Nisaea sediminum: one gene and its partner. The protein of the gene in region 1 interacts with the protein of each later gene in a pairwise test. Links are inferred from orthologs where the notes say so. Each region holds a gene or a part of one and is shown on either strand. Other genes may lie near its edges. The genes, in order: IG122_RS04330 and IG122_RS15760.

Region 1 (10,843 bases):
TGCCTGAAGGTCGGGGCAACACTGTGATAGTCGGGTGAATCGACAAAGATCGAAAGCGCCATCTCATCCGCATAGATATCGCCGTCGAACCACGCGATTGCGCCGCTCTTGAGATAGGCCGTGTGCCGGATTTCAGGTTGCCGCGGATTGAAGCGGATGGTGACCGTCTCGTTTACCGGCGGACCGAAGGTCGCCTGCAGGGCGTGGCCCGGACCCGCCGGTGCGGTTTCTGTCTTGTCCACGAGATAGGTTCCGAGCAGGTATCCGGTCCGGCCATCCTGCAGAATCGTCTGGAACCATTCGCCATTCGTCGTCTTGCCGGTCACCGTGACATCTGTACCGGGACGGATCTCCTTGAGCAACGGCGCATTCTGATTTGGCCAGCCACGGATATTTACCGGCGCGCTTCCGGCGATCACCATCGACTGATCCAGTGGCCAGAGTCCGGGGATGGTGTCGCCGACCAAAGGCTCGCCTGCGCGGAGCCTGGACAGGCGCTCCTTCGCGAGTGCTGCGAACATTCCGTCCGGGAATTGCTGCAGATAGGCTTCGTATTCCGCCGCATGCATGCTCCATCTGACAGAGTCCCAGAACAGCCCGTCCTGGTCCCGGCGAGATGGGGAATCAGATCCGATCGACGCACCGCCGACGGCAAAAGCGAAATCGCCCCGGTTGAAGCGAATGTCGTGGAGTTTTCCATATTGCGGTGTTTGTGCCGAGCCGGTCAGTTCGGTGATCTTCTGCGACATGTAGAGTCCCAGTTCCGCACCTGTGACATAGCCGTCGCTATTGAAATCCGCGGCGATCTCGCCCGTAATTCCACGCAGGAAATAATCCCGGAAGCTGCCGTCGTCGCGCACTCTCTGGCCCGCATCGCCGGAGGTGAGGAACTCTCGAACCGGCTCGCTCATCCGGGCGATTGTTTGCGCCGCCGGAGCGCTTCGGGACTCGAAGATCGTTCCGGCGAAGCAGGAATCGAAGATGGCGAGGACGTGGCGGGCCTGTGCAAGGCGGACGTAGGACCCGAGCATCCGGACAGGGGTTGCTGCAAGGAGGAATTGCGGCTTGGCCGAGATCGGCGCGTCGCGCGGGACGAGGTATCCCTCGCCATCGATCGTCTCGCCATGCCCCGCATACCATAGCAGAAGCCGGGCCTCGGGATCCGCGCCCTTGATAACGAAGAATTCAAGGAGAAGACGGTGCAGCTCCTCGCCGGTGACGTTCGTGCGAAGCTCGACTTCGAACCCGAGTGTACCGAGGGTGTCGGCTACCGCCTTAGCGTCGCTGACCGCATTGCGCAATCGTGGCCAGCCTCTGTCATAGGCATCGATCCCGATGATGAGGGCGAAGGCTTTTCCGTTCGTCGCGGCAGGCGCCACGCCGGGCCGAAGCGTCATCGCCACCAGAAATGCGAGTAGAAGCGGGACAAGACGAAAACTGCGTATACGGGACATGAGGTACCTCCCGGGGTGCAGACCGAGCCGGCGCGTCCTGCTCGGAAAACTGACGCGGTTTTCCATCATCTGTGGTCAATCCGCATTCCGGTGCTATTATACATAACAAGACTCGGGTTTTGCGAAAGCTTCGTTGCAGCGTGATCCGGGTTTGTTGCGGAGGCACGGGATGTCCGAGCGCGGGCCATTGTTCCTGAATACTAAATGCCTTCAGGCCGCCGTGATGCTCGGCCTAATGCTCCAGCTCATTCTGGCGCCGTCCCTTGCCAGGGCGGAACCCGTTGCCCTTCTGGTCAGCGTTGAGGGAAAGGTGGCGGATCAGAAACTTGCCGCCTTCTCTGAAATCGCAGACGGCATGGAGTTGCAGCTCGATACCGGGACACGCGTGACCTTCCTGCATTACCGGCGCTGCGAGGAAGTCACGGTCGAGAGCGGTCTTCTCACCCTGCGCGCCGGGAGCTATCGCATCGTCGGGGGAGATATTGTCGCGCGCACGGCGAGAGGGTGTCCCAAGACCGGGGAGCCTGACGCGTCCCAGGATGTGGGCGGCGTTCTTTTCCGAGGGGATGACATTCTCAGGCTTTCACCCAAGGCGACCCTGATCGTCACCGGCCCCGGCGCTCCCGAAATCGTTCGCGCGGATTTAATTCGAAAGGGGAGTGGCGCGCCGGAATCCATCGAACTCCTCGATCACACCGTCGATATTTCGTCTCTTGCCGCGAACCTGCACGAGGGAGAGGAATTTAGACTCGAACTCCGGAAACGATCCGGCTTGAGCGCCCTGCGGATAGCGGTCATTTCCTCGCTTACGCACGGCAACCTTGCGGTGATACGTGTCGAATGAACAGAACTTCCGCCTGTCTCCCCTGAAACAAGACCGGCCGGCCATTCGACGACTCGTGTTCGCGGCCGTCCTGATTGGAGGCTTGTTCGGCGGCCTTGTCGGCAGGTTCGAATGGGGCAACGGGCTGCTTTTCGATCTGGCTGTCATGCTGAACGCGGACCCGGCCGCCCAACCGGATACGCGGACGGCGGTGGTCGCGATCGACGCGGAAAGTCTCTCATCCGGGGCACTCTCGAAAATCCCGCGAGCACTCATGCAGCCCGTTCTCGCGGAAGCGCTCGAAGCACTCCTTGCTGCGGGAACCGACGCCGTCGCGTTCGACATTCTGCTCAGCTACTCGGGCAATCGCTGGAAGCCGGATCATGACCGGCCCCTTCTCCGGGCTCTCTACGACGGACGGGGGAGAGTGGTGCTCGGGCGCTCCTCGAATTCTCTGCCCGCGGATCCCTTCGTCGCCGCGCTCGGCTTCGACCGGAACGCACTCGGCGCGATGGAACTCATGCCCGAACCGGATGGCGCCTATCGCCAGGTCAGGTCCGGAACGCGGCTCGAAAACGGAGAGATCGTGCCCGGTCTTGTTGCCGCGACCCTCGCGAATGCGGGCCACCGGGTACCGCCGGATATCATGCTCGCCGGCTGGGATCGGGCGTTCGCACTTCCGGTTTATGCGTTCTCGGACCTTCTTGCTTGCTCCCGTACGGATTCGGCCGCTGTCCGTGCAGCTTTCGCCGGCCGCGTCGTCTTCGTGGGAAGCTGGCTCGACGAGGAAGACCGCAAGCGATCCTCGAACCGTTTCGTCCGACTCCCGGAGCGATCTTCCGGCGAAGCCGCCACCGCAGCAGGCTGCAGCCTGACAGCCTTGCGCACATCGATTTCCCCGGAGAGCGTTCCCGGTGTTCTGCTGCATGCGCTTGCGGCGGAAAGCGTGCTTTCCGGGGAGGTGATCCACACGGTTGACTGGCCTTTCGTCGCGCTCCTGACCGGCCTTGCCAGCGGCTTTGGCGTCCTGGCCGCGATGGCGCTTTCGCCGGCCCTGTCTCTGCCACTCGGCGCCATGGGCGCGGCCCTGATCTTCGGGCTTTCCTGCGTCTTGCTGTCCGGTGCCATATGGCTGCCACCCGCAGCCCCGGTCGTCGGCGGGTTCACCGGCACGCTACTGGTCTTTCCCATACGTTTTCTTCGCGAGCGGGCCCAGCGTTTCGGGATTCACAGGGCCTTCCGGCAGTATCTGGCTCCGGAAATGGTGGAACGTATCATGCGCGATCCGGGGCAGCTCCATCTCGGCGGCGAGGTTCGAGAACTGACCGTCCTGTTCTGCGACATGCGCGGATTCACCGCCTTTTCCGAGCGCATGTCCGACCGGCCGGAAGAGCTCGTGCGACTCCTGAACCGGTTATTGTCTGTTCTGACCGAGCCGGTGCTGAAACATGGCGGGACAGTCGACAAATATATGGGCGACGCCGTGATGGCATTCTGGAATGCGCCGATCGCCGATCCGGATCACGCACGTAACGCGGTCTCCGCGGCGCTGGAGATGCTCGAGGCGGTTCGCAAACTAAATACGGAGCGGAAAGCGGACGGCGGGGACGATGCCTTTCGCGTCGGAATAGGCATTCATACGGGCAAGGCCATCGTCGGCAACATGGGATCGGACCGGCGTTTCAACTATACGGCCATCGGCGACACGGTGAACCTGGCCTCGCGTCTGGAATCCCAGTGCAAGGTTTTCGGCGCGGATCTGATCGTTAGCGAGGAGACGCTGGCCCATGCGCCGGGACTGGCGGCTCTGGAGCTGGCGCCGGTGACGGTCAAAGGGCGGAGCCGTGCAGCGAACATATTTGCCGTGATGGGCGGACCGGCACTCGCAGCGACGGCGAATTTTAAGCGGCTGCAAAAGAAGCATTCGTCGTTTCTCGATCATTGCCGGCGAGGCGAAGGGAAGGAGGCACGGAGCCTGGCTCTCGATCTTGCGGCCGATAACCCGGCTCTCCGGCAGTTTTATCGAACGTATTCCGAAGCGCTGAGGCCGGCGACGGTTCGGAATCCGGCCGAGACCTGAGCGTCTGGAGCAATCCCGGCGGCACTCGAATGACAGTTTCCTCCCGTCGAAAAGCGCATATAATGCGCTTTCCAAGGAGGCGGCATGACGTCCGGTGAGTTCAAGAAACTGCGCAAGTTCCTGAAGCTGTCGCAGAAGGAAATGGCCGAAGCCCTCGGGCTGAAACGGCGCATGATCCAGTATTACGAAAAGGGCGAACGCGACGGCGAGCCGCTGGATATCCCGAAAGCGGTCGAACTCGCTTGCTATGCCCTGTCTGCCGGGGTGCGGGAATTCAGGTTCGTGGCGCCGAAGCGGATATCAAAAAAGGCCAGTGAGCTAGCCGTCTGACCGCGCGGCTTCCTCGGCACGGCGCACCCGCTCGCGGTGCAGGATGTAGAGCCCGCTGCCGATCACCAGCACCGTTCCGCTGACGATCCAGAGATCCGGGATATTTCCCCAGACGACAAAGCCGATCAGAACCGCCCAGACGATGCTGGTATATTTGAACGGCGTCACGAAGCCGGCCTCGCTGTAGCGGAACGACTCGATCATCAGGAACTGGGCGGCGCCGACGAAGAGGCTGCTGACCGCCAGCAATCCGGCCTCCTCCCATCCGACCGGCTTCCACTCGTCGAAGGCCAGGCTGGCGAAGCCCGAGAGCGTGACCAGGGTCATGCCGACCGCCAGCATGGAGAAGGTGGTTTCCGTCTTGTGCATCTTGCGGGTGACGATGTCGCGGAAGGAGCCGAGCACGGTTGCCAGCAGGGGCAGGAGCGCCACCGTGGAGAAGGTCGCCGGTGTCGGTTTCACCATGATGAGCACGCCGCAGAAGCCGACCAGGATCGCCGTCCAGCGGCGCCAGCCGACCTGCTCTCCGAGGAGCGGCACGACCAGGGCCGCGGTCACGATGGGACCTGCGAAGGCGATCGCCGTCGCGTCCGCGATGGCCATCAGCTTCAGGGCCCAGATAAAGCTGTAGGTGCTGCCGACGATGATGAAGGCGCGGGTGAGCTGGAGATCCCAGCGGGTCACCCGCAACTGGGCGCGCCGTCCCGTCGTGAAGGCGAAGCCGAACAGCAGGATCAGCAAGAGAACACCGCGCAACGCGATGACCTGCCCGACCGGATATTCCGCCGTCAGCCATTTTGCGATGCCGTCATTCAGGGTCACGAGCCCAATGCCGCCGGTCATGCAGGCTGCCCCGTACATCCATCCGAGCCTTGGAGCGGTCTCGGCTTCGGCCGGCTTTACAGGAAGCGGCGTCGCGGAAGGGCTGAGCGGCTGAGCGCCGACGACGATGGTTTCTTTTTTTGAAGACACGGGGGAGGGAACCTTTTGTTGCCTTCGACCCTCTACCGCTCCCGCTGTTTTTGCAAGCCTGCTCGCGCGGGATTGGCGTCCATCGAGGCAAGTGCTATCAGGCGTGCCATGATCCAGATAACCGACATGACGTTCCGCATTGCCGGCCGCACCCTGTTCGAAGCGGCCTCGGCCACGATTCCCGACGGCCACAAGGTCGGGCTCGTCGGGCGGAACGGCACGGGCAAGTCGACGCTCCTGAAGCTACTGACCGACGAATACCATCCGGACGGCGGCGAGATCCTCGTCAGCGGCGGACGCGGGGTCGAGGACCCGATCGGCATGGTCAGCCAGGAAGCGCCGAGCGGACCGGACACGCCACTCGAGGTCGTGCTTCGCGCGGACAAGGAACGCGAGCGGCTGCTGCATGAGGCCGAGACCACGGAAGACCCGATGCGGATCGCCGAGGTGCAGACCCGGCTCGCCGATATCGGCGCCCATGCGGCGCCGGCACGCGCGGCGGCGATCCTGGCCGGACTTGGTTTCGACGATGCAATGCAGTCGGCGGCGATGTCGAGTTTCTCAGGCGGATGGCGGATGCGCGTCGCGCTCGCCGCGGTTCTGTTCGCGGAGCCGGAAATCCTGCTGCTCGATGAGCCGACCAACCACCTGGATCTCGAAGCCACGGTCTGGCTGGAATCCTATCTCGCGAAATACCCGAAGACCCTGGTCATCGTCAGCCATGACCGCGGACTGCTGAACAAGGCCGTCGACGCGATCCTGCATCTCGAGAACCTGAAGCTGACGCTTTATCAGGGTGGTTACGACCGGTTCGAGAAGACCCGCGAGGAGCGGTTGGCGCAGATCGAGGCGCAGCGCGCCAAGCAGAGCGCCCAGCGCAAGCACATGGAATCCTTCATCGAGCGCTTCCGCTACAAGGCGTCAAAGGCCCGTCAGGCGCAGAGCCGGATCAAGGCGCTCGAGAAGATGGAAAAGCTGCCGGATGCGGTGAACGAGCCGACCACGCGCTTTTCCTTTCCGAACCCGGAGGAACTGCCGCCGCCGCTGGTGACCTTCGACAATGGAAGCGTGGGATACGAGGCCGGAAAACCTATCCTGAAGGGGCTCGGGTTCCGGATCGACGGCGACGACCGGATCGGTCTGCTTGGGCGCAACGGCAACGGCAAGTCGACCCTGGCGAAGCTGATCGCCGGACGGCTTCCCAAGTTCGACGGCGAAGAGCATCGGACCGCGAAGCTACGGGTCGGATTCTTCGCCCAGCACCAGATCGAGGATCTGGATCCGGAGGCGACGGCGGCCGAGCAGATGGCGCGGCTGATGCCGGACGCGCCTGCGGACAGGGTTCGGGCGCGCCTCGGCGGTGTCGGGCTGGTGCAGGACAAGCAGACGACAAAGGCGAAGCATCTCTCGGGCGGCGAGAAGGCGCGGCTGACGCTGGCGCTCATCACCTATGACAGCCCGCATATCCTGATTCTCGACGAGCCGACGAACCATCTCGATATCGACGCGCGCGACGCGCTGGTGCAGGCGCTGAACGACTATACCGGCGCTGTGATCCTGATCAGCCACGACCGACGTTTGCTCGAACTTACCGTGGACCGGCTCTGGCTGGTCGCGAACGGGACCGTGAAGCCATACGACGGGGATCTCGACGGCTATCGTGACTGGCTGCGCCAGGAGGAGCGTGCGGCACGTGCGGGAAATGCCGGCCAGGAGGCGGAGAAGAAAAACGACCGCAAGCAAGCCCGGCAGGACTCCGCGGAACGTCGCCGGCAGACGGCCGATATCCGCAAGAAGATCCGCGAGGCGGAGAAGAAGCTGGAGAAGCTCGCGGAACGCAAGGCGAAGCTCGAACAGCAGCTCGCCGATCCTAAAATCTACGAAGGCCCGACGGCGGATCTTAAGCAGGTGATCCTGAAGAAGGAAGCCGTGGACCGGGAAATCGAAAGCGTCGAGGCCGAGTGGCTCGAAGCGGAATCCGCGCTGGAAGAAGCAAGCTAAAGAAACAAATGGAAGGGGAGGAGGGCATGGCCCGCACGATAACCGCAAGAGAGCTGCGCGACGCGCTCTACGGCACGAACGAGATTGCCCTGATCGATGTCCGTCCCGAGGCGACCTACGGCTCCAACCATATCCTGCTCGCGAGCAACATTCCGCTCGGGCAGCTTGAGCTGCGGATCGCGGATCTTGTGCCGCGGCTCGGCACGCCGATCACACTCTGCGACGGCGGCGAGGGTCTGGCGGAGGTCGCCGCCGCGAAGCTCGCCGGGTTCGGTTATGCCGATATCTCCATTCTCGAGGGCGGGGTAAATGCCTGGGGGGCGGCGGGGCTGGAGCTGTTCAGCGGCCTCTACGTCCCAAGCAAGGCGTTCGGCGAGTTCGTCGAGCACGAATACGGCACGCCCTCGGTCTCCGCCGAGGAGCTGAAGGCGATGATGGAGTCCGGCGAGGACATGGTGGTGCTGGATTCCCGGCCGATGAGCGAATTCACCATGATGAACATTCCGACCGGCATCGACATGCCCGGGGCGGAACTGGTGTACCGTGTCCAGGAAGCGGCGCCGAACCCGGGGACGACCGTGGTCGTCAATTGCGCCGGCCGAACGCGGAGCATCATCGGCGCGCAGTCCCTGATCAATGCGGGCATTCCGAACAAGGTCGTGGCGCTCCGCAACGGGACCATGGGCTGGCATCTCGCCGGCTACAAACTTGAGCACGGGAATATGCGTCCGCCGCCGGAGGTAAGTGCGGATGGGGCGGAAACCGCCCGCAGCAGGTCACGCATGGCCGCCGAACGGTTCGGCGTCCGCAGGGTCGACAGCAAGACGCTCGCAACATGGCGCAGCGAACAGGAACGCCGGACTCTCTACGTTCTTGACGTCCGGACCGCGGAGGAATTCGCCGCCGGTCATCTGGCTGATTCTCGCCATGCACCCGGCGGCCAGCTGGTTCAGTCGACGGATGCCTACATGGCGACCCAGCGCGCGCGAGTCGTTCTGGTCGATCCAGAGATGGTGCGGGCGGAGATGACAGGTAGCTGGCTGAAGCAGCTCGGCTGGGAAGAGGTTTACGTGCTTGAAGGCGGGCTGGACGGGGAGCGGCTGGAGACCGGATCGCGGCAACCGTCGCTGGCCGGGGATCTGCCCGCCATCGAGACGCTAACTCCCGGCGATGCGAAAAAGCGGGTCGATGCAGGTGCGCTTTTCGTCGACCTGACGCGGAGCCTGAATTACCGGGACAATCATGCCGAGGGCGCACGATGGTGCCCGCGCGAAGGGCTATCGGCAGCAGTCGCGCGGAGCGGGGCGGACAGTGTCGTTCTCATCTCCGCCGACGAGCGGCTTGCCCGGCTTGCGGCGAAGGATCTCGCGGATATCGGGATCAAGGCGGCCGCCGTGGCGGGCGGAACGGCCGCATGGGAGGCCGCCGGACTGCCGATGGCGGCCGGGATGGGGGACCCGCTCGCGGAGCCCGACGACGTCTATATGCGGCCCTATGACAAGGATGCGGGCCGCGAGGAGATGGAGCGGCGGATGAACGCCTACCTCACCTGGGAGGTCGCCCTGGTCGATCAGATCGGCCGCGAAGGCGGGATCTCCTTCCGGTCCTACCGCTGACGGACACTGAGCTCAGGCGAGAGCCCCGATACGCTCGAAGCCGGCCTCGAGGTCGGCTTTGAGATCCTCCACGTCCTCCAGTCCCGCGTGAATCCGCAGGAGTTGGCCCGGTTCGTCCCATGACGTGGCGCTCCGGGCTCCCGAGGGGTCGCCCGGCAGGATCAGGCTCTCGTACCCGCCCCAGCTGGCGCCCATACCATAGTATTCAAGACCGTCCAGGAAGGCTGCCAGTGCGGCGCGCGATACAGGTTTGAGAACAAAGGAAAAAAGCCCGCTGGCCCCGGTGAAATCTCGTTTCCAGATGTCGTGTCCGGGACAGGAGGGCAGTGCCGGGTGAAGAACCCTAGCGATCTCCGGGCGGGTTTCGAGCCATTTCGCCAGCTCCAATGCATTCGCCTGGTTTTCGGCGAGCCGGACGGCCATGGTCCGGAGCCCGCGTTGCGCGAGGTAAAGATCGTCCGGACCCGAACAATTCCCCTGCATCATGGCGCAGTCCCGAATGGCGTCCGCATGGGCTTCCTTGCTGACGATCGCCCCCATCATCACGTCGGAATGGCCGCAAATATATTTCGTCACCGCCTCGACCACGATATCGACCCCGTGCCCGAACGCGTCGAAATAGAGCGCCGTCGCCCAGGTATTGTCCATGATGACCGTGGCACCGTGCTCGTGGGCGATCTTGGCGAGAGCGGGGATGTCGCAGACTTCGAACGTCATCGTGCCCGGCGCTTCGAGATAGACCACACGGGTTTCCGGCCGGATCAGCGCATCGAGTTCTTCCGGTCTCATCGGATCGAAGAACGTGCTTTCGACACCGAACCGCTGCAGGAATCCTGACGCGAACTTTCGTGTCGGGAGATAGACATTGTCGGTGATCAGGACATGGTCGCCCGCTGAAACCTGGCTCAGAATTGCCGAGCAGATCGCGGCGAGGCCCGAGGACACCGCAATCGAGTCATCGGCGCCGTAGATCGCTGCGACCGCCTCTTCGAAGGACCGGGTTGTCGGTGTGCCGCGGCGCCCGTAGCGATATCCCTTGAAGTCTGCCTTCCGTGACGCTTCGAGGGCGTCGAGCGACGGTTTCAGAATCGTCGAGGCGTGGAAAACGGGCGGATTGACGACGCCGTGGTTGGCGTGGGGATCGCGCCCGGCATGCGTGATCAGCGTTTTCTTTCGGGTTTTGGCGCCGCGTTTCATGACTTCTCCGGAAATAACAAGCGATCTGCACCTGGCGGGTGCCCGAAATCTTAGGGGTAAAAAACCACGGTTGTCCGCCGAAAACCGGACAGATTGGTGTTCGAGGCGTGAACATATATGTACGCGCAGGTCTTCTCGCACTTGCAAAACACGTCAACTGCGTGTTGGAATTAAATCAACTGCCATGCAGACCGGCTCCCAGGTCGCCCAGTATTCGTTCGAGCAGAACGGAGTGAGGCCAAGTCAAAAGCCGCGAAGCCGGGACCCATGGCGGTGAACAACGACCGGGATCAACGGGGGCGATCCCAGAATAAATGTCAGGGATTTGCAGACCGGGACAACCGGCCGTCGTTAACCGAAACGATAACAG
Region 2 (11,336 bases), on another replicon or contig:
CCCAGCCGGACCAGCGGCGAGGCGGTGGTCGACATGCAGCATTTCATGCTGGAGCGCCTGCGCTCGGAAAACCAGCGCCTGAAGGATTCGCATGCCGGTCTGATCGCGACGGCGCGCGGCAACCAGACGACGCAGAACCGGATCCACGCGGCGGTGCTGCGCATCGTCGCCGCCACCTCGTTCGACAATCTGATCCAGACCGTGACCATCGACCTGCCGGTGATGCTCGGCATCGACGTGGTGACGATCTGCATCGAGGCCGGCGACGTGCCGATCCCGAAGGCCTATGCCTCGGGCGTGCGCTCGATCCCGGCAGGGACGATCGACCGCAAACTCGGCGCCGGCAAGGACGTGATGCTGGCCGCCAACGTGGACGGCGACGAGGAGATCTTCGGCGCGGCCGCGGGGCTGGTGTCCTCCATGGCGCTCGCCCGCATCCAGGTCAGCCCGCATTCGCCGATGGGCCTGATGGCCTTCGGGACCCGGGACAGCGAGGCCTATCACCACGGGCAGGCGACCGAACTTCTGAGCTTCCTCGCCCGCACCACGGAACTGACCATCCGGCAATGGCTGAACCTGCCGGGCTAGCGGCCCCCGACCGCCCCAGAAATCTGCCGGGCGCGATCGGGGCCTGGAGACTCTGGCTGGCGAGCGAGAAGCGTGCCTCCGCCCACACCAGCGACGCCTATGAACGGGACCTCGAAAGCTTCCTCTACTTTCTGCAGGACCATCTCGGGCAGGCGCCGGAGATCGCCGATCTCGCGGCGCTGAAACCGGCCGACTTCCGCGCCTGGCTGGCGCGCCGGGCCTCCGGCGGCTACGCCAAGACCTCGACCGCCCGCGCGCTCTCCGTCGTGCGCGGTTTCTTCCGCTTTCTCGAGCGCCGGAACGTGCTCGCGAACGCCGCGATCTTCGCGATTCGCGGCCCGCGCATCCCCGCCTCGGTCCCGAAAGCACTGACGGTCACGGAAGCGGCGGAAACGCTGGAGGCGGTCGGCGAGCTCGCGTCCGAACCCTGGATCGCGGCCCGCGACGTGGCGCTGGTCTCCCTGCTCTACGGCGCCGGTCTGCGCATCGGCGAGGCGCTTGCGCTCAACCGCGGCGACATGCCGAAAGGCGACACGCTCGCCGTCACCGGCAAAGGCAACAAGCAGCGCATCGTGCCGATCCTGCCCGCAGTCCGCTCCGCCATCGAGGATTATCTCGCCCGTTGCCCCTATCGCGGCGGGCCGGAAGACCCGCTCTTCCTCGGCGCGCGCGGCAAGCGCCTTCAGGCGGGGATCGCCCAGCGCACGATGCGGCAGGCGCGCGGCTGGCTCGCCCTGCCGGAAAGCGCGACGCCACATGCGCTCCGCCATTCCTTCGCCACGCATCTGCTCGCGGGCGGCGGCGATCTCCGGGCGATCCAGGAGCTGCTCGGCCATGCCTCGCTCGCAACGACCCAACGCTATACCAGCGTCGACGCGGAACGCCTGATGGATGTGCATCGACGCGCCCATCCGCGCGACCGCTAAGGTGCCCGGAAACGCTCAGGCGGACGCCGAGTGACGGGAGCCTCTCAACCCGGGACAGCGGGAACCGGATGTTTCAGATCCGGCTCGTCATGCAGGAAAGTCAGGCTGAGCGACACGACAAGATCATCGTCATCTGGTCGCCCGGCGGCGGCGCTCAGAGACTCCGCACTCTCACGGTCGAGGGCGACCCCCAGCTCGAGCAAGCCGGCACCGAACCCCGTCAGACCCGGCCTCGGGATCTCCGCCCGAATCGTCGCAGCGACGTTGGAGAACAGGGCATGATCGACGATCCAGCCGCCGGCGCCGGTCACGAGCCTGCCGACGGATGCAATGATCCCGTGCCGGTTCTGTCGGGTGACACCTGCGATCATCAAGCGCGGCGCTCTCACGTGAATCTCCTCAGTTCCGAAAGAAGATCAGCTTCCGTTCCTCTTCCCATTCCGGCACCCAGAAAAAATGATGCAGGTCGCACATCCCGTCCTCGACGATGATGGCCAGCGGACAGGCGCCCTCGATCCCCAGCATCTCGCGCGCCTCCTCGTCGGTGAACTGCTCAAGCGACATCTTCGGCGGAGGCGTGCCAGTACCGCAGAGACCGGCCTGGTTCGCGCTGTCGAAAGGGACGACGACGGATTCGGAGACCAGCTGCCCTTCCTCCCGTGCGGCGACGACAAGAAGGAATCTCCGGCCGTCCGGATTGTCGTGACTGACATATCCCGCGACCTTGTCGGCATCGCCGTCGCAGGTCACGTCCCCGGTCAGCACCTGCCAGTCGTGGGCAGCGGCGTGCTCTCCGCCGTGAAAGCGCATCTCGCCCTTGAGCTCGGCATCGGTAACGTCCTGCGCCCGGACAGAATCCGGGGCGAACACGGCGGCGAGCGCCGCAACAAGGAATATCCGCATCCGTCCGGTCATCGCTTTTCGTCCCTGCCCGACCCTCAGTTCTTCACCGGCATGAGACGGTCGTCCCGATCCGGTTCCGCACTCCAGAAATAGCGGTGCGCGGCGCACAGCCCGTCGTCGATCCTGACCACGACTGGACACGCATCCTCTTTCCCGGTCAGCTCCCGTGCCTCCTCCGGTGTCAGCCGCTCGAGACTCAGGACCGGCGGCGGCTTTCCCTCGCCGCAGAGACCGCGATCGTGCCGCTCGTCGAAGAAGGTGACCGTCGCATCGGAGACAAGCTTGCCGTCTTGCCGCGTGACCACCGTGAAGAAGAAACTGAGACCCTCCGGATTGTCCAGATCGACATATCCGGCCACCTTGTCGGCCGCACCGTCGCAGGTGAGGTCTCCGGTCAGACGCTGCCAGTCGTAATGGAAAACGCTCTGCCCGCCCTGGAAACGCATTTCGGAGGCCAGCTCGCCGTCGGAAACGTCCTGCGCCAGCACGCCGGGCGCAACCAGCGCACCGAGGAACAGCGTCAGACAGATGACCCGCATTCTCGACCTTTCTCACTTCTCTTGCGCGCGTCCGGCCGCTCGGACATGCTCCCAACGACATGTCTCACCGGCGGTCTTCGTCTCTGACGGCGCAAGGTCGGCCGACACAATAATGAACCCGTCCGACGAGGGAAGAGCCGATGCCGGAAATCGCGCATAAAGGCTACAAGCCGACCATCTGGGAAGATCTCGCGGGCGCGCCGCATCCCTCGCTCAGTTTCCAGAATTCCTTCTGGCATTCCGTCGCCCCGGCGGGACCGGAGGCCAGGCGCCTCGAGGGCGAGGCGCGCACGGAGATCGCCGTCGTCGGCGGCGGCTTCCTCGGGCTCTCGACCGCCCTCCATCTCGCCGAGGCGGGTCACAAGGTGACGCTGCTGGAAGCGGACGAAGCCGGGTTCGGGGCCTCGGGCCGCAATACCGGTTTCGTCGTCCCCAACCTGCTGACCGGGCTCGACCCGCGCTATGCCAAAGACAAGTTCGGCGCCGAGAAGGGCGAGCTTCTGGTCCGCATGCTCGGCGAGGGCGGCGAGCTGGTCTTCGACCTGATCCGGCGCCACGGCATCGAGTGCTGGGGCAAGCAGACCGGCTGGATGCAGCCGATCCATGCCGCGAACAAGGTGGAGTGGCTGAAGGACCGGGTGCAGCAGTGGCAGGACCTCGGCCGACCGGTCCGCCTGCTCAGCCGCGAGGAGGCGATCGCGGAGACCGGCTCCGAGGCCTATCACGGCGCCTTCCTCGATCCGACCGGCGGGCACCTGAACCCGCTCGCCTTCGTCCGCGGCCTCGCCCATGCGGCGGTCCGGGCCGGCGTCACGCTCCATATCGACAGCCGGGCGACCTGGATCGAGAAGCAGGGCGCCGAGTGGCGTCTCTCGACCGATCACGGCACACTCGTCGCGGACCGGGTGCTGCTGACCACCAACAGCACCGGCGGCGGGCTCGCGCCGAAGGCGGAAGGCACGCAGTTCCCGATCACCCTCTTCCAGGTCGCGACCCAGCAGCTCGATCCGGAGCTGCGCAAGAGCGTATTGCCGAACGACCGCTGCTCGGCGGATACCCGCAAGGACCTGATCGCCTACCGCTGGACCGACGACAACCGGATCGTCACCGGCGGCCTGCTCGCCAATCCGTTCGGCTCGGTCGAGCGCGGGCGCACGCACCATCTCGGGCGGCTGCAGGCATTGCTGCCGCAATTGCCGGACCTCCGGGCAGACTTCGCCTGGCAGGGCCGACTCGCCGCCGCGCGAGACTACATGCCCCGGCTGATGCGGCTCGGCGACGGCGCCTTCTCGGCCATCGCCTGCAACGGCCGCGGCATCGCCATGACCACGGCGCTCGGCCGCAAGCTCGCGCTCTGGCTAGACGGCGGCTCGAACGAGGAACTGCCTCTGCCGATCACCGACCCCGACCCGGTGGCGCTGCCAAGCCTCGCACCGCTCGCCTTCTCGCTCTGGCTGCCCTTCAGCCGGCGCCAGGATGCGAAGGATCTGAGGGGTTCCTGATCTTTACCGTCGTCATTCCCGCGCACGCGGGAACCCAGGGATCGTAGAACCGGGCCCGCCTTCCCTGGGTCCCCATTGGCATGGGGATGACGACCATTTGTGAGTGAATGGGCAAACAAAAACCGCGGCCCGAGGGCCGCGGCTTCTGTTTCGATCTCGAAACTTCCGATCAGATATGGATCGCGGCCTTGCCGACCGCGAGACCGGCTTCCTTGACCGCTTCGGACAGGGTCGGGTGGCCGTGGCAGATCCGGCCGATATCCTCGGCCGAGCCGCCGAAGGCCATGACCGCGGCGATCTCATGAATCAGGTTGCCGGCTTCCGGGCCCATGATGTGGGCGCCGAGCACCGCGTCGGTCTTCTTGTCGGCGAGGACCTTCACGAAGCCCTCGGTCATGCCGACGGACTTGGCGCGGGCGTTGGCGGAGAAGGGGAAGGACCCCGCATTGTATTCGACGCCCGCTTCCTTCAGCTGCTCCTCGGTCTTGCCGATGCTCGCCACTTCCGGCCAGGTGTAGACGATGCCCGGAACGAGGTTGTAGTCCACGTGACCGGACTGGCCCGCCATGGTCTCGACCGCGGCCACGCCGTCTTCCTCGGCCTTGTGCGCCAGCATCGGACCCTTGATCACGTCGCCGATGGCGAAGATACCCTCGACATTGGTCTCGAAGTCGGCATCGACATCGATGAAGCCGCGTCCGTCCATCTTCACGCCGACCTTGTCGAGGCCGAGGCCCGCGGTGAAGGGGCGGCGGCCGATGGCGACCAGCACGACGTCTGCCTCGATGGTCTCCTTATCGCCGCCCTTGGCGGGCTCGGCGGTCAGGCTGACGCCGGTCTTGGTCTTCTTGGACGCGGTCACCTTGGTGCCGAGCTTGAACTCGATGCCCTGCTTCTGCAGCACGCGCTGGAATTTCTTGGCGACCTCGCCGTCCATGCCCGGGACGATCCGGTCGAGGAACTCGACCACCGTGACCCTGGCGCCAAGACGGGACCAGACCGAGGCCATCTCGAGGCCGATCACGCCGCCGCCGATGACGACCATGTGACCCGGAACCTTGGCGATCTCGAGCGCGCCGGTGGAGGTGACGATCTTCTTCTCGTCGATCTCGAGGCCCGGCAGCGGGGTCGGCTCGGAACCGGTGGCGATCAGGACGCGCTCGGTCTTGAGCACTTCCTTCTTGCCCTTATCCGGGGTGACCTCGACCTCGGTCGCGGACTTCACCACCGCGGTGCCGGTCTTCCAGTCGATCTTGTTCTTCTTGAACAGGAACGCGACGCCGCCGGTCAGCCCTTCGACCACGCTCGCCTTGTTCGCCATCATCTGCTTCAGGTTCAGCTTCACGGAACCGACATCGACGCCGATCTCCTTCAGGTGATCCTGTGCCTCGGCGAATTTCTCCGAGGAGGAGAGCAGCGCCTTGGACGGAATGCAGCCGACATTGAGGCAGGTGCCCCCGAGGGTCGCGCGCTTCTCGACGCACGCCACTTTCATGCCCAGTTGCGCGGCGCGGATCGCGGCCACATAGCCGCCGGGGCCCGCACCGATAACGACGAGATCGTAGCTGTCAGCCATGATGAATTGCTTTCTTGTCAGCTCGTTCGAGAAGAGGCCGCGCGCGGGCCGGGCCCGCGCGCGCCGCGATTACATGTCGATCAGCAGGCGGCGCGGATCTTCCAGCGCGTCCTTGACGCGGACCAGGAAGGTCACCGCCTCGCGGCCGTCGATGATGCGGTGATCGTAGCTCAGCGCCAGATACATCATCGGCCGGATCTCGACCTTGCCGTTCACGACCATCGGCCGCTCCTGGATCTTGTGCATGCCGAGGATGCCGGACTGCGGAGGATTCAGGATCGGGGTCGACATCAGCGAGCCGTAGACGCCGCCGTTGGTGATGGTGAAGGTGCCGCCCGTCATGTCCTGCATGGTGAGCTTGCCGTCCCGCGCCTTGCGGCCGAGATCGCCGATGCCCTTCTCCACGCCGGCGAAGTTCAGCTTGTCCGCATCGCGCAGGACCGGAACGACCAGACCCTGCGGCGTGCCGACCGCGACACCGATATCGTAGTAGTTCTTGTAGATCAGCTCGTCGCCGTAGATCTCGGCATTGACCGCCGGCAGCTCCTGCAGCGCGGCGATACAGGCCTTCACGAAGAAGGACATGAAGCCAAGCTTCACGCCGTGCTTCTTCTCGAAGCCGTCCTTGTAGAGATTGCGCAGCGCCATGACCTCGGTCATGTCCACCTCGTTGAAGGTGGTGAGCATGGCGGCTGTATTCTGCGCGTCCTTCAGGCGGCGGGCGATGGACTGGCGCAGGCGCGTCATCCGCACCCGCTCCTCGCGCGGATCCTCGGCGCGCGGCGGCAGCGGTCCGGCGGCGGCCGGCGCGGCACCGGCGGGAGCCGACGCGGTCGCCTTCGCGGTTCCGGCCTCGATCGCGGCCAGCACGTCGCCTTTCACCAGACGTCCGTCCTTGCCGGTCGGCTTGATCTTCGCGGGATCGAGATTGTTGTCCTCGATGAGCTTGCGCACGGCTGGAGACAGGGTCTTGACCTCGTGCGTGCCGGCAACGGCGGCGGGCGCAGCGGCCGGAGCCGGCGCGGGCTTCGGCGCTTCCTTGGCGGGCGCCGGAGCGGCCTCGGCCTTGGCTTCGGCCGGCTTCGCGGACTCTTCCTTCTTCGCCGGAGCGGCCCCTTCGGCGATCACGCCGAGCAGCGCATCGACGCCGACGGTCGCGTTCTCGGCGGCGACGATTTCCTGCAGCGTGCCGGCGACCGGCGCGGGAACCTCGAGGGTCACCTTGTCGGTCTCGAGTTCGACCACCGGCTCATCGGCCGCGACCGCGTCCCCGACGGCCTTCATCCACCGCGCTACCGTTGCCTCGGACACCGATTCCCCAAGAACCGGTACCTTGATTTCCGTCGCCATATCTCCGTCCATTCTCTTTAAAGGCGCCATGACCGGCGCATCATGTGATTTGCCGCCGGGGATGGGCCGGCGGCAATGACTTGGTTCGGATTATTCCGCCGCGAAGCGGCTGCCCTTGCTCATTTCCTCGCCGACCGCGAGCGCCTCGGAGACCAGTGCCTCCTGCTCGCGCACATGGCGGCCATGGTTGCCGGTCGCAGGCGAGGCGGCTTCCGCACGACCCGCATAGAGCGGGCGTTTGCAGGCACCGTCGAGCTCGATCAGTACGCTCTCGATCCGCCGGTCGACGAAGGACCAGGCGCCCATGTTCCAGGGCTCTTCCTGGCACCAGACCACTTCGGCCTGCGGGAACCGCGCCAGCTCCTGCATCAGCGCCGCGCGCGGGAACGGATAGAGCTGTTCCAGGCGCAGGAAGAAGACGTCGGTCTGGCCACGCCGCGCGCGCTCCTCGTAAAGATCGTAATAGACCTTGCCGGAGCAGATCACGACGCGCTTGACGTCCTTGTCCTTGCACAGCACCTCGTTGTCATACATGACGCGGTGGAAGGTCGTGCCTTCCGCCATCTCGTCGAGCGTCGAGACGCAGAGCTTGTGACGCAGCAGGGACTTCGGCGACATCACGATCAGCGGCTTGCGGAAATCCCGGCGCTGCTGACGGCGCAGCACATGGAAATAGTTCCCCGGCGTGGTGACGTTCACCACCTGCATGTTGTCCTCGCCACAGAGCTGCAGATAGCGCTCGAGACGGGCGGAGGAATGCTCCGGACCCTGGCCCTCGTAGCCGTGCGGCAGCAGCATCACCAGACCGGACATGCGCAGCCATTTGTGCTCGCCGGAGCTGATGAACTGGTCGACCACAACCTGGGCGCCGTTGGCGAAATCGCCGAACTGCGCTTCCCAGAGCGTCAGCGTATTCGGTTCCGCCTGGCTGAAGCCGTATTCGAAGCCGAGCACCGAGGCTTCGGAGAGCGGGCTGTCGATGACCTCGTAGGTCTGCTGGTCTTCGGCCAGGTGGTTGAGCGGGATGTAGCGCTCTTCACTCTTCTGGTCGATCCAAACCGAGTGGCGCTGAGAGAAGGTGCCGCGGCCCGAATCCTGGCCGCTGAGCCGGACCCCGTCGCCCTGCACCAGCAGGGTGCCGAAGGCGAGGCTCTCGGCGTTCGACCAGTCGATGCCCTCGCCGGTCTCGATCGCCTTGCGGCGCTGGTCGATCACGCGCTGCAGCTTCCGGTTCACATTGACGCCGTCCGGCACCTCGGTCAGCTTCATGCCGACCTCGCGCAGCGTGTCCTTGGCGACCGCGGTCTCGCCGCGCCGGGCATCGCCATGCGCCTTGGTGAAGCCGGACCACTTGCCTTCCAGCCAGTCGGCCTTGTTCGGCTTGTAGTTCAGGCCAGCCTCGAATTCGGCATCGAGATAGCTGTTCGCGTCCTCGACCATCTTGTCGGCCTCGCCCGCCTTGATCACCCCTTCGCGCTCGAGCTGCTCGGCATAGATCTGACGGGTCGTCTTCTGGGTCGCGATCTTCGAATACATGAGGGGCTGGGTGAACATCGGCTCATCCCCCTCGTTGTGGCCGAAACGGCGGTAGCAGAAGATGTCGATGACCACGTCGACGCCGAATTCCTGGCGGAACTCGGTGGCGATGCGGGCGACATGGACGACCGCTTCCGGATCGTCGCCGTTCACGTGGAAGATCGGCGCGGCGACCATCTTCGCGACATCCGTCGGATAGGGCGAGGAGCGCGAGAAGGCCGGAGCCGTGGTGAAGCCGATCTGGTTGTTGACGATGATATGCATCGTCCCGCCGGTCTTGTAGCCGCGCAGGTCGGAGAAAGCGAAGGTCTCCGCGACCACGCCCTGGCCCGCGAAGGCGGCATCGCCGTGCAGCAGGATGCCGAGCACCTTGCGGCGCTCCTTGTCGTTGCGCTGGGCCTGCTTGGCGCGGACGCGGCCGATCACCACCGGGTTGACGATCTCGAGGTGGGACGGGTTCGCGTTCAGCGTGAGGTGGACCTGCTTGTCGTCGAACTCGCGGTCCGCCGAGACGCCCATGTGGTACTTCACGTCGCCGGAGCCGCCGGCATCTTCCGGGTTGGCCGGGTTGCCGAGGAACTCGGAGATGATGGCGCGGAACGGCTTGCTCATGAAATTGCAGAGCACGTTCAGGCGGCCGCGGTGCGGCATGCCGATCACGACTTCCTCGAGACCGATCTGGCTGCCCCTTTTCAGGATCTGTTCCATCGCCGGGATCAGACTCTCGCCGCCGTCGAGGCCGAAGCGCTTGGTGCCGACATATTTGCGGCCGAGGAACTGTTCGAAGGTCTCCGCCGCCGTCAGCCGCTCGAGGATCGTGTGCTTGCCGCGCTCGGTAAACTCGGTGCGGTTGCGGATCTGCTCGATGCGTTCCTGGATCCAGAGCTTCTGGGCCGGGTCCTGCATATGCATGAACTCGACGCCGATGGAGCCGCAATAGGTGCGCTCCAGAAGATCCATGATCTGGCGCAGGGTCGCGGTTTCGAGACCGAGCACGTGATTGATGAAGATCGGGCGGTCCCAATCGTCATCGGTAAAGCCGTATTCGGCGGGATCGAGCTCCGGATGCGGATTCGGCGGCTCGAGACCCAGCGGGTCGAGCTTCGCCTTCAGATGGCCGCGGATGCGGTAGGCCCGGATCAGCATGATCGCCCGGAGCGAGTCCATGGTGGCCTGACGGACATCGGCGCCGTCAGCAGGTGCCGCGGCCTTGCCCGGCTTCGCCTCGCCGACGGGGCCGGAGCCGTCCGCCGACTCGCCGGTTCCGCCGATGACCCGGTTGCCGCGGTCTGCCCAGCTCGGCCCGTGCACGTCGCCTTTGACGTACCCGACCTCGTCGTGCAGCGTCGCGAAATAATCGCGCCAGCTTTCGTCTACCTGGGATGGATCTTGGAGATAACGCTCGTAGAGCTCGCCGATGAAGGGTGCGTTCGCACCCGAGAGAAAGGATTGATCGCTCACTGCCGTAGCCATATTGGAACCTGCCCCTTTTCAAAGTGGCTGTTCGGTTCTGCCTGATCCGGCTCCGCGCGCCCCTCGCGCAGGGCCTCAATTACCGTTGCGACAGTCCGCCGCACCGGTAAGCATGTTCTTATACTACTTAAGAATTTACGAACTTGAAGCCGTTCTGCATGGCAGATGGCAAAAAATCGCAAGGGTGAGTCCGGGCGGCAACGCATTTCCACCGCCCGGAACCCTGGAATCAGCCCTTGATGGCCTTCACCATGGTGGTGCCAAGGGAGGCCGGGCTGTCCGCCACGAGGATTCCCGCGGAGCGCATGGCTTCCATCTTGGAGTTGGCGTCGCCCTTGCCGCCGGAGATGATCGCACCGGCATGGCCCATGCGACGGCCCGGAGGGGCGGTGACGCCGGCGATGAAGCCGCACATCGGCTTCTTCACCTTGTTTTGCTTCAGGAATTCGGCCGCATCCTCTTCCGCGGAACCGCCGATTTCACCGATCATGATGATCGCTTCGGTCTCCGGATCGCCGAGGAAAAGGTCCAGCGCGTCGATGAAGTTGGTGCCGTTCACCGGGTCGCCGCCGATGCCGATGCAGGTCGACTGGCCGAGGCCGGCCGCCGTGGTCTGCGCCACCGCTTCGTAAGTCAGCGTGCCGGAGCGCGACACGATGCCAACCTTGCCGCGGCGGTGGATGTGACCCGGCATGATGCCGATCTTGCAAGCGTCCGGAGTGATCACGCCGGGGCAGTTCGGGCCGATCAGGCGGGTCTTGGAGCCGCTGAGGGCACGTTTGACCTTCACCATGTCGAGCACCGGGATACCTTCGGTGATGCAGACCACCAGCGGGATTTCCGCATCGATCGCTTCCAGGATCGAGTCCGCGGCGAACGGCGGCGGAACGTAGATCACGGAGGCGTCGCAGCCGGTCCGCTCGCGGGCTTCGTGCACGGTGTT

What was found.
Region 2: the proteins of IG122_RS04330 (region 1) and IG122_RS15760 interact in binary tests that used the Escherichia coli proteins (3 or more experiments, as listed by UniProt). The link is inferred for Nisaea sediminum from one-to-one orthologs.

The regions. Positions count from the first base shown.
Region 1 is NZ_JACZCQ010000002.1:172,888-183,730, reverse strand. What follows is about bases 5,219-8,213. They hold IG122_RS04330 (ABC-F family ATP-binding cassette domain-containing protein), read left to right. Parts: upstream 5,219-5,767; coding sequence 5,768-7,660; downstream 7,661-8,213. Other genes in these bases: IG122_RS04325 (rhodanese-like domain-containing protein), read left to right, coding at 7,687-8,213; IG122_RS04335 (DMT family transporter), read right to left, coding at 5,219-5,659. Outside these bases: IG122_RS04355 (caspase family protein), read right to left, coding at 1-1,454; IG122_RS04350 (hypothetical protein), read left to right, coding at 1,624-2,298; IG122_RS04345 (adenylate/guanylate cyclase domain-containing protein), read left to right, coding at 2,288-4,357; IG122_RS04340 (helix-turn-helix transcriptional regulator), read left to right, coding at 4,442-4,687; more of IG122_RS04335, read right to left, coding at 4,676-5,218; more of IG122_RS04325, read left to right, coding at 8,214-9,276; metC (cystathionine beta-lyase), read right to left, coding at 9,289-10,473. UniProt on the Escherichia coli protein: Genetic data indicate it may be involved in ribosome assembly or function.
Region 2 is NZ_JACZCQ010000006.1:780,943-792,278, reverse strand. What follows is about bases 7,275-10,762. They hold IG122_RS15760 (2-oxoglutarate dehydrogenase E1 component), read right to left. Parts: upstream 10,394-10,762; coding sequence 7,475-10,393; downstream 7,275-7,474. Other genes in these bases: sucD (succinate--CoA ligase subunit alpha), read right to left, coding at 10,623-10,762; odhB (2-oxoglutarate dehydrogenase complex dihydrolipoyllysine-residue succinyltransferase), read right to left, coding at 7,275-7,384. Also shown: IG122_RS15800 (DUF484 family protein), read left to right, coding at 1-588; IG122_RS15795 (tyrosine recombinase XerC), read left to right, coding at 567-1,514; IG122_RS15790 (hypothetical protein), read right to left, coding at 1,559-1,903; IG122_RS15785 (hypothetical protein), read right to left, coding at 1,914-2,429; IG122_RS15780 (hypothetical protein), read right to left, coding at 2,453-2,956; IG122_RS15775 (NAD(P)/FAD-dependent oxidoreductase), read left to right, coding at 3,097-4,458; lpdA (dihydrolipoyl dehydrogenase), read right to left, coding at 4,628-6,034; more of odhB, read right to left, coding at 6,104-7,274; more of sucD, read right to left, coding at 10,763-11,336. UniProt on the Escherichia coli protein: E1 component of the 2-oxoglutarate dehydrogenase (OGDH) complex which catalyzes the decarboxylation of 2-oxoglutarate, the first step in the conversion of 2-oxoglutarate to succinyl-CoA and CO(2).